Regions from separate parts of the Streptomyces diastaticus subsp. diastaticus genome, predicted to be linked through region 2. Evidence: riboswitches for the same ligand, from Rfam matches in the RefSeq annotation. Region 2 holds a riboswitch; each other region holds the start of a gene.
The links. Region 2 has a riboswitch for cobalamin ahead of nrdI (class Ib ribonucleoside-diphosphate reductase assembly flavoprotein NrdI). Riboswitches for the same ligand answer to the same signal wherever they lie in the genome.

Region 1: linked by a shared signal. The riboswitch ahead of Sdia_RS20015 (hypothetical protein) and the one ahead of nrdI (class Ib ribonucleoside-diphosphate reductase assembly flavoprotein NrdI) in region 2 are both predicted to bind cobalamin.
Region 3: linked by a shared signal. The riboswitch ahead of Sdia_RS26380 (ribonucleoside-diphosphate reductase subunit alpha) and the one ahead of nrdI (class Ib ribonucleoside-diphosphate reductase assembly flavoprotein NrdI) in region 2 are both predicted to bind cobalamin.

What each region holds. Positions count from the first base shown of each region.
Region 1 covers NZ_BLLN01000005.1:549,128-553,480, reverse strand. Annotated here, with positions in the region: gene Sdia_RS20020 (NACHT domain-containing protein) at 1-2,242, opposite strand, end outside; cobalamin riboswitch at 2,647-2,770, shown strand; gene Sdia_RS20015 (hypothetical protein) at 2,834-3,211, shown strand; gene Sdia_RS20010 ((2Fe-2S)-binding protein) at 3,256-3,960, shown strand; gene Sdia_RS20005 (GmrSD restriction endonuclease domain-containing protein) at 4,042-4,353, shown strand, end outside.
Region 2 covers NZ_BLLN01000005.1:38,670-43,022, reverse strand. Annotated here, with positions in the region: gene nrdE (class 1b ribonucleoside-diphosphate reductase subunit alpha) at 1-2,128, opposite strand, end outside; gene nrdI (class Ib ribonucleoside-diphosphate reductase assembly flavoprotein NrdI) at 2,125-2,565, opposite strand; cobalamin riboswitch at 2,742-2,963, opposite strand; gene Sdia_RS18035 (IS110 family RNA-guided transposase) at 3,042-4,259, opposite strand.
Region 3 covers NZ_BLLN01000005.1:2,095,837-2,100,189, reverse strand. Annotated here, with positions in the region: gene Sdia_RS26385 (ribonucleotide-diphosphate reductase subunit beta) at 1-275, opposite strand, end outside; gene Sdia_RS26380 (ribonucleoside-diphosphate reductase subunit alpha) at 275-2,644, opposite strand; cobalamin riboswitch at 2,784-2,906, opposite strand; gene Sdia_RS26375 (YbdD/YjiX family protein) at 3,506-3,748, opposite strand; gene Sdia_RS26370 (carbon starvation CstA family protein) at 3,745-4,353, opposite strand, start outside.

The DNA of each region.
Region 1 (4,353 bases), 510 kb from region 2:
GAATGGCCTTCTGGTACCTCGCGTGGTCGAATTCGCCCCATTCGCTGAGTATGACGTTCCTGACGTTCGGGGAGGGATGGTCCCGGTACTCGGCAAGTTTCGGCAGAGCCGTGTCGGTTCCCACCAGGGCGGCCGCGCAGACGACGGCCGCCGCCTCGTGCTCGGTCAGCCCCTCCGGGCCCGGGAGGAGTTCCAGGGTCACATGCCCCACCTCGGCCAGCGCCTTCGCCTCGCTGTAGGTCCTGGGCGGCAAAAGAGCTGCCGCGCGCAGTTCCACCTCCTGGCGCACTTCTGGATCCAGTTCGGTGGCGTGTTCCAGGCAGGCGGCGGCGAGAAGATGCAGCCGGACACGGTGTCGGCCCACCTTGTCACCGCGCCTGAGCAACTGGGTGAGCAGGCGCCCGCGTTCGTGGGGCCTGCCGTGTGCGACGGCCATGCGGACGACGTCCTCCCACTGGTCCAGGTGGGCGTTGCGTACGAGGAGGGAGAAGTCGCGGTGTTCGATGACGGCCCTGGCAGCGAGATAGTCCTGGAAGGTGCGGTGCACGAAGTCGACCACACCCTCGGCGGGCTCACGGAGCAGGCCGGAGCGGGTCAGCAGACGCCGGTACACCTCCTCGGCGGAGGACGCGGTGACCACCGCGCGGTTCATGGCGGGCAGGGTCTGGTCGATGAGAGCGATGGCGTCCTCCCGGTCCATCTGGGAGTGGCCGTTGCGGATCAGCCAGTAGGCCAGCCTTTCCAGAAGCAGAACCTGGGACCTGTAATCCATCTGCACGCCGTCGTCGATGCTCCGCTGCAGGTCGCGCCGTTCCAGCAGCATGCGTAGACCCGCCTCGTACAACTCCTCGCGTCCTCGGGGCAGAAAGCCTCGGCTGGTCCGGTGCAGGGCGCAGATCAGGGCGCACATCAGGGGGTTGGTCGCCAGCCTTGAGAGGTCCTGCCTGCTGCGGACGGTCGCGATCAGGCGGTCGGCCTCCTCCTGAGCGTTTCCGGCTGCGGCATGCCAGCGGTTGATGAAGGTGGTGACGTCCTCACCGTTCATCGGCGTCAGGGAGAGTTCGTGGAACTCGTCGGCGCCCAGCCAGTTCTCGCGGACCGCCGAGGGCCGTGCGGTCACCAGCCAGACGTTGCCGGGGAACTCGCGGAGCAGGTCGCGCAGCCATCGGCGCGTGCCGTCCCGCTGCGATTCCGGTACCTCGTCGATGCCGTCCACCAGAAGCAGGGCGCGCCCGGCGGTGAGGACGCGCTCCGCCCACCCGGACGGCGCCGTGTGCGGACACCCGACCGCTGTCAGGAAGTCGGAGGGAGTGGGGAGTTCCCGCCCCGCACGGGTGAGAGAGCGCAAGGGCAGGACGAACGGCACGCGTCCGAAGAGGTGGGCCAGGTCTCTGCTGGGGCGGCGTTCAGCGGTGGTGACGGCCAGCCACTGCACAAGAGTGGTCTTGCCGGCACCGGCGACACCGCGCAGCAACACCCTCTCCCTGCCCGCGAGAGCCTGCTCGGCCCGCTCTGGCCGGTCGGCCGGCCGGCCGTGATCGGCTGAGGCTTCGGTATCCGTCCGCTGCGTCTTGCCGTCCACCGCCTCCAGGCTCAAGTAGGCGTCGTCCAAGGGCCAGTCGTCGTCCACCTCGATGCCGAAGACGGTGAGGCGCCCGTGCCGCTGGACCAGGTGCCGCCGATAGCGCTCCTCGAAGCCGGCGTCCTCGGTGTACCGGGTGGGGAGACGTTGCGTGAGTGAGTCGATGGCCTCGACCAGGCGCCGGGTCTGTCGGGCCTCCTCCACCAAAGTGCGGGCCACGAACGTGGAACGCCTGGTGAAGAAGTCGATGATGTGCAGGCAGGCCACCTGGAGCAACTGGTCGTGGAGCTGATCGGCATCCTCGGACAGAAGGTCGTGTGGCCTCGCGCTCAGAGTGGCCGCCAGCTTCTCAGGCCCGAGCGCCACGGCCTGGACGTCGTCCATCTCCAGGTCACCGAGCCGGTACAGGGAGAGCGCCAGGGACCGGACCACGGCCTCGTGTTCGCCGGGCGCGGGAGTGTCATGAGGTCCAGCCGCTGCCACCGCTCGCTCCAGCAGCCGCCACACCAGCTTCTCGAGATCGTCGACGGTCAGTGCGCGCTTCTCACCCCGGAAGGAGACCAGCGAACCGATCCGCACCGGTTCGGCCACCAGGCCCGCGCCTGGCTGCTCCTTCCGGAAGAGTTTCCTGACCAACGGGGTGATCGCAGCCGACCCCACCCGTAAAGCCACCGTTCCGGCATCCACATTCCCACCTCCGGTCAGAGCGTAAGGGAGTCCGCCCGCCCCTTCGCCCGTCGTCGTCGCGCGGGACGGCTGTCAGCGCTCGCGCGTTCCGCTCGGGGGCCGTCCGGTGACCGCCGGTGCCGTGTGTGAGGCCGCCAGGGAGTTGTCCTCGACCGACCTCGGGTGAGGGATCATGGTCGGTTGACATGTCGCCATGAACCACCCGGGAGCGAGTGGTCCGGGAGAGCCCGTCCGCGCAGCCCCTGGCTGTTTCCGGCGAGGCGTCCTCGCACCGCTCCGGCGTGTACCCCGGCGGCCGCGCACTCACCTACGTCCCCCGGCGGACGGCGGACCGGCCGGGATGGAAGGATGAGGCGCAGAAAGGCGACGGCGGAACGAGGAAGCCGGTGGAAATCCGGCGCGGTCCCGCCACTGTGATCGGCGAGCGAGCCCCGCACACGACCACTGCCCTGACCGGGTGGGAAGGCGCGGGGTGGGCGACGACCCGAGAGCCAGGAGACTCACGCGGTCGCCTCCTCGACACCACCCCGGGGCGGATCTCCCCGGAGAGAGGAACGATGCCGTATGCCCGCCGCCACCGTCCCGCCCAGCCGGGAACCGGCCCCCTGCCGGGTCGTGGTCTGCCGCGACTGCTGCTGCGGTACCGCGAAGGTGCCCGGAATCGACCACGCCGCCCAGACCGCGCGGCTGCGTGCCCAGGTGCCGGTACGGGTCTCCGACTGCCTCGACGTGTGCGAGCAGGCCAACGTCGTCGTGGTCCAGCCTTCCGCGCAGGGCCGGGCGAACGGCGCCCGGCCCGTCTGGCTGGGACTGGTCAACGACCCTGAGGCCACCGAGGACATCGCCGCCTGGGCACGCGCCGGCGGCCCCGGCGTGGCTCCCCTGCCGGACATCCTCGACCTCCACACCGTCACGCCACCGCGACGGCGAACGGCCCGTTGACAGGCCAGGGCGGGCGGCCCGGCGCGTACCCGCTCGCGTCGGGCCTGCCCGCCGACGCCCGGGCCCCGGCCGGCGCTGTCACCGCCGCACTGGCCGAAGTGGCCGGGCTCGGCGGCTTCTTCGTCCTGCGGGCCGGCGGTCCGAACGAGGGCTGGCATCCGCTCGCCCGTTCCCACGCCGCCGGATGCACCGACCTCGTCGCTGCCGTGGCGCGCCGCCACCGCACCCGGGAGCCGCGCGTCGGCGTCTCCATCGCCCAGCTCGGCCACGCGGCCCGCCTCTGGTCGCCACTCCTGGCCACCGCCGTGCTGCACGGCATCGTGCTGGACCTCACGGAACTCCAGCGGGCCGACGAGGGCCCCGCGCTGCGGCTGCCGCGTCCGGCCGGCTGGCGCGTCGACAGCCTGGACGCCACCGCCGCCGACGCCCTGTACGCGCAGGCGGCGTCGCACCTGCTGGGCCTGGCCGACGGTCTGCGCGTCAAGATCGCTCCGCGCCTGCTGGACGGCAACTCCGCCTCGGCGCTCGCCGAAGCAGCCCGCGCCGTGCTGACGGCCCGCCCCGGAGCGCACGGCCCGCTCACCGCCCTCACGACCAGGCTCCTGGTTACCGGACACCTGGCGGGAACCGGCACGCTCACCACCCCCGGCTTCGCCTTCCGCCGCCGCAGTTGCTGCCTCTACCACCTCGCGCCGAACGGCTCCCCGTGCGGCGACTGCGTCCTGGCGAGGGGCGCACCGGAGAGGTGACGCGTGCGGGCGTTCCGGTCGATCACCTCGCGCCGTGGGCGAGAATGGCGCCTCGGCGCATCGGTCGGGGAGGGTACGCGCGTGCACGCTCAGGAAACCACGTTCAGCAAGCTCGTCCAGGGGGAGCAGCAGTTCCAGGTCCCCCTGTACCAGCGCACGTACAGCTGGCAGCGGGAAGAGCTGCGACAGTTGTGGGCCGACGTGCTCGAGACCGTCGAGGACCGGCAGCAGGGCGGCGCTGCCGGCGGGCACTTCCTCGGGTCGGTGGTGCTGGCTCCCGAGCGGGTCGCGGCCGGGGGCATGCGGCGCTGGCTCGTGGTCGACGGCCAGCAGCGGATGACCACACTCATGCTCGCCTTCACCGCTCTGCGCGACCAGTTCCGTGGCCGCGGG
Region 2 (4,353 bases):
CGAGGGCCTCCTGGCGCAGCCGGATGTAGTAGAGGGTCTTGATGCCCTTGCGCCAGGCGGGGATCTGCGCCTTGTTCAGGTCGCGGGTGGTGGCGGTGTCCCGGAAGAAGAGGGTGCAACTCAGGCCCTGGTCGACGTGCTGGGTGGCCGCCGCGTAGGTGTCGATGATCTTCTCGTAGCCGATCTCGTACGCGTCCTGGAAGTACTCCAGGTTGTCGTTGTCCATGTGCGGCGCCGGGTAGTAGACGCGGCCGAGCTTGCCCTCCTTGCGGATCTCCACCTTGGAGGCGATCGGGTGGATGGAGGCGGTCGAGTCGTTGATGTAGCTGATGGATCCGGTGGGCGGTACGGCCTGAAGGTACTGGTTGTAGATGCCGTGCTCCCGCACGGACTCCTTCAGCTCGCGCCAGTCGGCCTGCGTGGGCAGGGCGATCCCCGCGTCGGCGAACAGCTTCCGTACCCGCTCGGTGGCCGGCTCCCAGACCCGCTCGGTGTACTTGTCGAAGTACGAGCCGTCCGCGTACGCCGTGGCCTCGAAGCCGTCGAAGGCGGTGCCGCGCTCGATCGCGATCCGGTTCGACGCGCGCAGGGCGTGGAAGGCGACCGCGTAGAAGTACATGTCGGTGAAGTCGACGCCCTCCTCGCTGCCGTAGTGGATGCGCTGCGAGGCGAGGTAGCCGTGCAGGTTCATCTGGCCGAGGCCGATGGAGTGGGACAGGTCGTTGCCGTGCGCCACGGACGGCACCGCGTCGATGTTCGACTGGTCGGAGACGGAGGTGAGTCCGCGCACCGCCGTCTCGACCGTCGCGCCGAGGTCGGGGGAGGCCATCGCGGCGGCGATGTTCAGTGAGCCGAGGTTGCAGGAGATGTCCCGGCCGACCGTCTCGTAGCCGAGCGAGGCGTCGTAGGTGCTGGGGGTGTTGACCTGGAGGATCTCCGAGCACAGGTTGGACATGTTGATCCAGCCCGGGATCGGGTTGGCCCGGTTCACCGTGTCCTCGAACAGCAGGTACGGGTAGCCGGACTCGAACTGCAGCTCCGCGACGGTCTTGAAGAACTCGCGGGCACTGAGCGTGGTCTTGCGGATGCGCGGGTTGGCGACCATCTCGTCGTAGTGCTCGCTCACCGACAGGTCGGCCAGCGGCATGCCGTACTCGCGCTCCACGTCGTAGGGCGAGAACAGGCGCATGTCCTCGTTGCGCTTGGCGAGCTCGAACGTGATGTCCGGGACGACCACGCCTAGAGACAGGGTCTTGATACGGATCTTCTCGTCCGCGTTCTCCCGCTTGGTGTCCAGGAACCGCATGATGTCTGGGTGGTGGGCGTGGAGGTACACCGCGCCCGCACCCTGCCGCGCACCGAGCTGGTTGGCGTAGGAGAAGGAGTCCTCCAGGAGCTTCATCACCGGGACGACACCGGAGGACTGGTTCTCGATCTTCTTGATCGGCGCCCCCTGCTCGCGCAGGTTCGTCAGCAGAAGCGCCACGCCGCCGCCGCGCTTGGAGAGCTGGAGCGCCGAGTTGATGCCGCGCCCGATGGACTCCAGGTTGTCCTCGACACGCAGCAGGAAGCAGGAGACCAGTTCGCCGCGCTGGGCCTTGCCCGCGTTGAGGAAGGTCGGGGTGGCCGGCTGGAAACGGCCGGTCATCATCTCGTCGACCAGCCGGGAGGCCAGCGTCTCGTCGCCGGCGCCCAGGAACAGGGCGGTGGCGACGACTCGGTCCTCGTAGCGTTCCAGGTATCGGGAACCGTCGAAGGCCTTGAGCGTGTACGACGTGTAGTACTTGAACGCCCCGAGGAAGGTGCGGAAGCGGTGCTCGTGCGCGTACGCCCGCCGGTAGAGGTCCTCCAGGAACTCCCAGCGGTAGCGCCGGATCGGGGCTTCCTCGTAGTAGTCGTTCGCGATCAGGTAGTCGATCTTCTCCTTGAGCGACCCGAACTGCACGGTGTTCGGGTTCACATGCTGGAGGAAGTACTGCCGTACGGCTTCGCGGTCCTGGCCGAACTGGATGTTGCCGTCGCAGTCGTACATGTTCAGCATGGCGTTCAGCGCGTGGTAGTCCTTGCGCGTGCCGACCGACTCGCGCTGCGCCGCGGGGACCGTGACCGCGGTGGTGAGGGTGCTCATGCCGCCTGTCGCTCCGTCGTCCGCCTGGTTGACGAGTGTCGTGTCCAAAATTTTTGCAGCCCTTCCCTCACGGCGCGGACGTCGCGGTCCGTGCCCAGCAGTTCGAATCGGTACAGCTCCGGGACCCGGCACTTCGCCGAGATCACCCGGCCGGCCAGGCAGTAGTCGACGCCGAAGTTGGTGTTGCCGGAGGCGATGACTCCGCGCAGCAGCAGCCGGTTGGCCTCGACGTTCAGAAAGCGGATCACCTGCTTGGGCACCGCGCCCGCGTGTTCTCCGCCGCCGTAGGTCGGCGTGATCAGCACATACGGCTCGGTCACCTGCGGTATGCCCTCGCGACGCGGGTGCAGGGGGATGCGCGTGGCCGGCAGGGCCAGCTTCTCCACGAAGCGTCTGGTGTTCTCCGAGACGCTGGAGAAATACACGAGACCGCTCATCGGCCGCCGTCTCCTCTCGCTCGTTCTCGTCCTCGCCCGAGGACCGGGAGGGGAGGAGCGGCGCGGGACGTTCGGCGGGACACCGGGCTGGCGGAGGAAAATCTGTGTGCCTCGCCCGGGGCCGTGCGTCTGCCACCTGGCCCTCCCTCGGGGCCTCGGAGCGCGCACACCGCTGTCCGGCGTGCGCACCGGTGGCAGGTCTTCGGACTCGCGGGCGTGTCTCGTGCGTACGAGACCCCTACTGGCCGTCGCTTCCCGGGCCCGGCTTCCGGACCTAGTGCTTGTGACGGCGGTCGTTCCCACTCACCGCTGCGGGGCAGTCCCGGTCTTTCACCGGGTTCCCTCTTGCGACGCCGAACACAGCAGTGCCCGGCGAACCACCAGCATCGCCAACACTACATCTAGAACCGGGGGGTGCCTCTATGTCGTTCGTCAAGGCATCCCTGCCGGGTTTGGGGTGGTTCGTGATGGTGGGGTTATGCGGCGAGTTCAACGTCCTTCGGTGTCCGGGATTGGTAGAAGGTGCCGTCGCGGAGCATGGCGAACAGGACGCTGATGCGCTGGCGGGCGAGGCGGAGGAGGGCCTGGGTGTGGGTCTTGCCGCGGGCTCGCTGGCGGTCGTAGTAGGCGCGAGAGACGGGATCGGCGTTCATGCAGGCGAAGGCGGACAGGAACATCGCCCGTTTGAGTTGCCGATTGCCGCCTCGGGGTGCGTGTTCGCCGTGGATCGAGGTTCCCGACTGCTTCGTGGTGGGGGCGAGGCCGGCGTAGGAGGCCAGGTGGGCAGCGGTGGGGAAGCTGGTGCCGTCGCCGACGGTGACCAGCAGGACAGCGGCGGTCCTGACGCCGACGCCGGGCATCGACGTCAGGACCGGGGAAAGAGGGTGGGCCTCCAGCAGCGTGTTGATCTGGGCTTCCATCGCCCTGCGCTGGGTGTGGACGGCGGCGAGCGAGGCGGCCAGGGAGGGCACGACGATATCGAGGGTGCCGGTGCCCGGGACGACGACGGTCTGTTCGTCGAGGGCCTCGAAGATGTCGTCGATCAGCCGCTGGGCCATGCGCGGCGCCTTGGGCCGGATCAGTTCGACGAGTCTGCGGCGGCCGGCTTTGCGCAGGGCGGCCGGGGAGCCGTGACGCTCCAGGAGCCAGGTGACGGCCTGGTGGTCGAGGCGCGGGCCCAGAACACGTTCCAGGCTGGGATGGAACTGAGTGAGCAGGCCGCGTATCCGGTTGCTGGTGCGGGTGGCCTCGGCCGCGAGGTCCTGGTCGAAGCCGACGAGCACGGTCAGCTCGGCGGTGATCTCATCGGTAAGGTCCAGGGAACGCAGGGCGTGCGGCATCGTCCGGGCCGCGTCCGCGATCACCGCCGCGTCCTTGGCGTCGGTCTTGGCCTCGCCCGGGTAGAGGTCGGCGATCCGCCGCATGGCGAGTCCGGGCAGGTAGGCGACCTGGCAGCCCGCGTCCCGGGCCACGGTCAGCGGGAGGGCGCCGATCGAGGCGGGCTGGTCCACGATCACCAACACGGTGCCGAACTTCGCGGTCAGCTTGTCGAGAACGGCCCGCAGTTTCGGTTCGCTGTTGGGCAGCGGCTTGTCGAAGACCTTCTTCCCGGCCGGGGTGAGCCCGTGGCCGTGATGGTTGCTCTTGCCGACGTCCAGGCCGAGGAACACGCCCACGCCTTCGATCTCGAACATCGCGCCCTTCCCAGGGGTGTTGACGGTGCCGGCCTCGGCTCGGGTGTCGTGCTCGCGCATCCACGTTATGCAGACCTGCCGCCCGCGAACCGCC
Region 3 (4,353 bases), 2.1 Mb from region 2:
TTGTTGGCGACGATCGAGTCACCCGTGGCGAAGAACGCGACCAGCCGCCCGATCAGGTGCTGCTCCCCCGGGGAGAGCTTCGCCAGGTCGGCCACGTCGGAGTGGAGGTCGACCTCCTCGACGGTCCAGGTGTTCTTGATCGCGTCCCGGTAGCGTTCGTAGAAGTCGGGGTACCGCATGGGACGCAGGGTCAGCTCGAAGCCGGGGTCGAGCAGGTTCTTCGCCGTGCCCACGGTGTGCGCGTTCGCTGCCGGGGTGGTGTCGGGGGTGGTCATTACTGGCATGCCTCGCAGGACTCGGGGTTCTCCAGGGAGCAGGCGACGGCATCCGCTTCGGGGGCCGCCTGCGCCGGGACGGTGGCGGTGGCGGAGCCGCCGGCGGCGCGGGCGATCCGCGTGGCCGGACGGGACCGCAGGTAGTACGTGGTCTTCAGCCCCTTCTTCCAGGCGTACGCGTACATCGAGCTGAGCTTGCCGATGGTGGGCGTCTCCATGAACAGGTTCAGCGACTGGCTCTGGTCCAGGAACGGGGTCCGGGCGGCCGCCATGTCGATCAGGCCGCGCTGCGGCAGTTCCCACGCGGTGCGGTACAGCGCACGCAGCTCCTCGGGCACCCAGGCGAAGCCCTGCACCGAACCGCTGGCCTCGCGCAGCGCCTCGCGGGTCCGCGCGTCCCAGACGCCGAGCCGCTTCAGGTCCTCGACCAGGTAGGAGTTGACCTGGAGGAACTCGCCGCTGAGGGTCTCGCGCTTGAAGAGGTTGGAGACCTGCGGCTCGATGCACTCGTAGACACCGGCGATCGAGGCGATGGTGGCCGTCGGGGCGATCGCGAGGAGCAGCGCGTTGCGCATGCCGCTCCGCGCGACCCGGGCGCGCAGCGCCTCCCACCGCTGTGGCCAGGCCAGGTCGGTGTCGTAGTGGTCCGGATGGAGCACACCCTGAGCGGTGCGGGTGCGGTCCCAGTTGGGCAGCGGCCCGTTCCTCTCGGCGAGTTCGCAGGAGGTCTCGTACGCGGTGAGCATGATGCGCTCGGCGATCCGGGTGGAGAGCCGGCGGGCCTCGGGGGAGTCGAAGGGGAGCCGGAGCTGGAAGAAGACGTCCTGGAGGCCCATGGCTCCCAGGCCCACCGGCCGCCAGCGGGAGTTGGAGCGCTCGGCCTGCTCGGTCGGGTAGAAGTTGATGTCGACCACGCGGTCGAGGAAGACCACGGCGGTGCGCACCGCCTCGTCCAGCCGCTCCCAGTCGAGGGCGCCGCCGGTGACGAAGGCGCCGAGGTTGACCGAGCCGAGGTTGCAGACGGCCGTCTCACCGTCGTCGGTGACCTCCAGGATCTCGGTGCAGAGGTTCGAGGAGTGCACGGTGTGGCCGGGCAGCGCCGTCTGGTTGGCGGTGCGGTTGGAGGCGTCCTTGAAGGTCATCCAGCCGTTGCCGGTCTGGGCGAGGGTGCGCATCATCCGGCCGTACAGCTCACGCGCCGGGATGGTCCGCTTGGCGAGTCCCGCGGCCTCGGCCGCGCGGTAGGCCGCGTCGAAGGCCGCCCCCCACAGGTCGGTCAGCTCGGGGACGTCCGAGGGGGAGAAGAGCGACCAGTCGGCGTCGGCGTCGACCCGGCGCATGAACTCGTCGGGGATCCAGTGCGCGAGGTTGAGGTTGTGGGTGCGCCGGGCGTCCTCCCCGGTGTTGTCGCGCAGCTCCAGGAACTCCTCGATGTCGGCGTGCCAGGTCTCCAGGTAGACCGCGGCCGCGCCCTTGCGCCGGCCGCCCTGGTTGACGGCGGCCACCGAGGCGTCGAGCGTGTTGAGGAACGGCACGATGCCGTTGGAGTGCCCGTTGGTACCGCGGATCAGCGAACCCCGGGCGCGGATGCGGGAGTAGGCCAGGCCGATGCCGCCGGCGTGCTTGGAGAGCCGGGCGACCTGGTGGTACCGGTCGTAGATCGACTCCAGCTCGTCCTTGGGGGAGTCCAGCAGGTAGCAGGAGGACATCTGCGGGTGCCGGGTGCCGGAGTTGAAGAGGGTGGGGGAGGAGGGCAGGTAGGAGAGGGCACTCATCAGCCGGTAGAGCGAGGCGACCTCGTCGAGGGCCTGGACCGACTCGTCCGCGGCGAGTCCGCAGGCGACGCGCAGCATGAAGTGCTGGGGTGTCTCGATGACCTGGCGGGTGTGCGGGTGGCGCAGCAGGTAGCGGCTGTGCACGGTGCGCAGGCCGAAGTAGCCGAAGCGGTCGTCGGCCGCCGGATCGACCAGGGCGTCGAGCCGCTCGGCGTGCGCGGTCACGAAAGCGGCGGTGCGGTCCGCGATCAGGCCCTCGCGGTGGCCGGTGGCGACCGACTCGGTGAAGGCGGTGACGCCCTGGCCCGCGGCCTCCTCGGCGATGGTGCGGGTCAGCAGGCGGGCGGCGAGCCGCGAGTAGGCGGGGTCCTCGGAGATCAGACCGGCGGCGGCCTCCGTCGCGAGGGACCGCAGCTCGGCCTCGTCCGAGGCGGCGTTGCGGCCCCGGAGCGCGGCGGCGGCGACCCGGCCGGGGTCGGTGTCGGGGAGATCCGCGGTGAGGTCGGTGAGGGTACGCAGCAGCGCGCCCCCGGGGCCCTGGATCTCCTCGGCCCGCACCTCGGCCGTCGACGGATCGGCTGGCGCGATGGTCATGAAGCTCTCCCTCGCTCGGCACGGAGCCACGCGGAGGGCAGCGGATACGACGGGCGGCCGGGCTCTGGGGCACACGGCTCCGCACGCGTCCGCGAGCCCATTCCACGAGGCCCGGACGACATCGGCACCCGGGCCGGACGGCCGGGGTGCGCCGTCGGCAGGTCCTCGGACTCGCGGGCGCGCAGAAGCGCACCAACACACCGTTGCGGGACAGTTCCGGACTTCCACCGGATTCCCCTGCGGCGACAGCGAGCATGAGCATACATCTTGTGCCGCGCTCGGGAAGCGGCCCCATATCTTGTGTCGGGTGTGCCGTGAGGTGGGCCATTCGACCCACCCGTACCGGATGCCCGAACCGGGCGGAGGACCCCTCGGACAGGGCCCGGACGCCCGCCGGAAGGGCCCGGGAGCAGCACCGGGAAGGCCCTGGGCGGCGCCTTCCGGTAGAGCCCGCGCGGGACGCCTCCCGGAAGCGCGTGAAGCGGCGCGACGGCCTCGGAGAGCGTACGCGCACGGGCTCCGGGCCCGGGTGCCAGGGGCCGCGTGACGGTACCCGAGGGCGAGGCCGGCGACAGGGCGGTGCGACGCGGTCCGGGCTGGACGAGGGGACGACTCGGTTCGGGCGGTGGACGTGGGGCGCCGGCGGTGCGGCACGGTCCTGGCCGGGGGCGTGAGCCGGCCCAGACGAGGGGAGCCGGCCCGGTGCCGTCGAAAGGGCCCGCCCCGGTCCGGGCCCGAGGCCGTGCCCCCTCGCCGGAGACCGGCCGGACCGTCCGCCGGGCCTTCGCGCGTACCGCCCCGGTCAGGCCGGGAAACGGCGAAGCCGCCGACCCCGGGAGGGCCGGCGGCTTCGCCGTGCGGTCAGCAGCAGCGGAATCCGTCCCGTGGATCCGCCTCGCGGGCGTCCATGCGGCTGCGTTCGAACTGCCTGCGGGTCATCACCTCGGCGTCCGGGTCGTGGCGCCGGAGGTGCGCGGCGTACTTCTCGTACGCCGTCTCGCCCGACACCTCCCGGACGTACCAGCCGATCCAGCGCGCGCCGGCGCGCAGGCGGTGCGCCAGGACGCCAAGGCGGCCGGGGCGGTGGGCCGCCTCGCCGCTCATGCCTTGCCGCCGCCCTGCCCGGCGGGGGCGTCGCCGGCGCCGTCGTCGGCCGAGACGGGGGCCCCGGCGCCGACCAGGGCCAGTTCGGCCTTCTCCTCGGCGGTGGGGAACATCCCCGCCGGGGCGACGATCTTCGACTGCTCGAAGGGCGCCTCGGCCATCTTGACCGACTCGGGCCTGCGGATCGCGTTGTAGCTGACGCGGCCCGCGTCGACCAGGACGATGATGATCAGCACCGCGAAGACGATCGACAGGACTCCGTCCACGGTGGAGTTGGTCACCACGGTGTGCATGTCGCTCATCGACTTGGCCGGAGCCAGCACCTCGCCCGCGTCGATGCCGTCCTGGTACTTGGCGCGCTGGGCGAAGAAGCCGATGGCCGGGTTGTCCGAGAAGACCTTCTGCCAGCTCGCGGTGAGCGTGACCGCCACGTCCCAGACGAGCGGGACACCCGTCACCCAGGCCCACTTGAGGCGGCCCGACTTGATCAGCAGCGTGGTGCAGACGGCGAGCGCGACGGCGGCCAGCAACTGGTTGGCGATACCGAAGAGCGGGAAGAGCTGGTTGATGCCGCCCAGCGGGTCGTGCACGCCGACCCAGAGGAA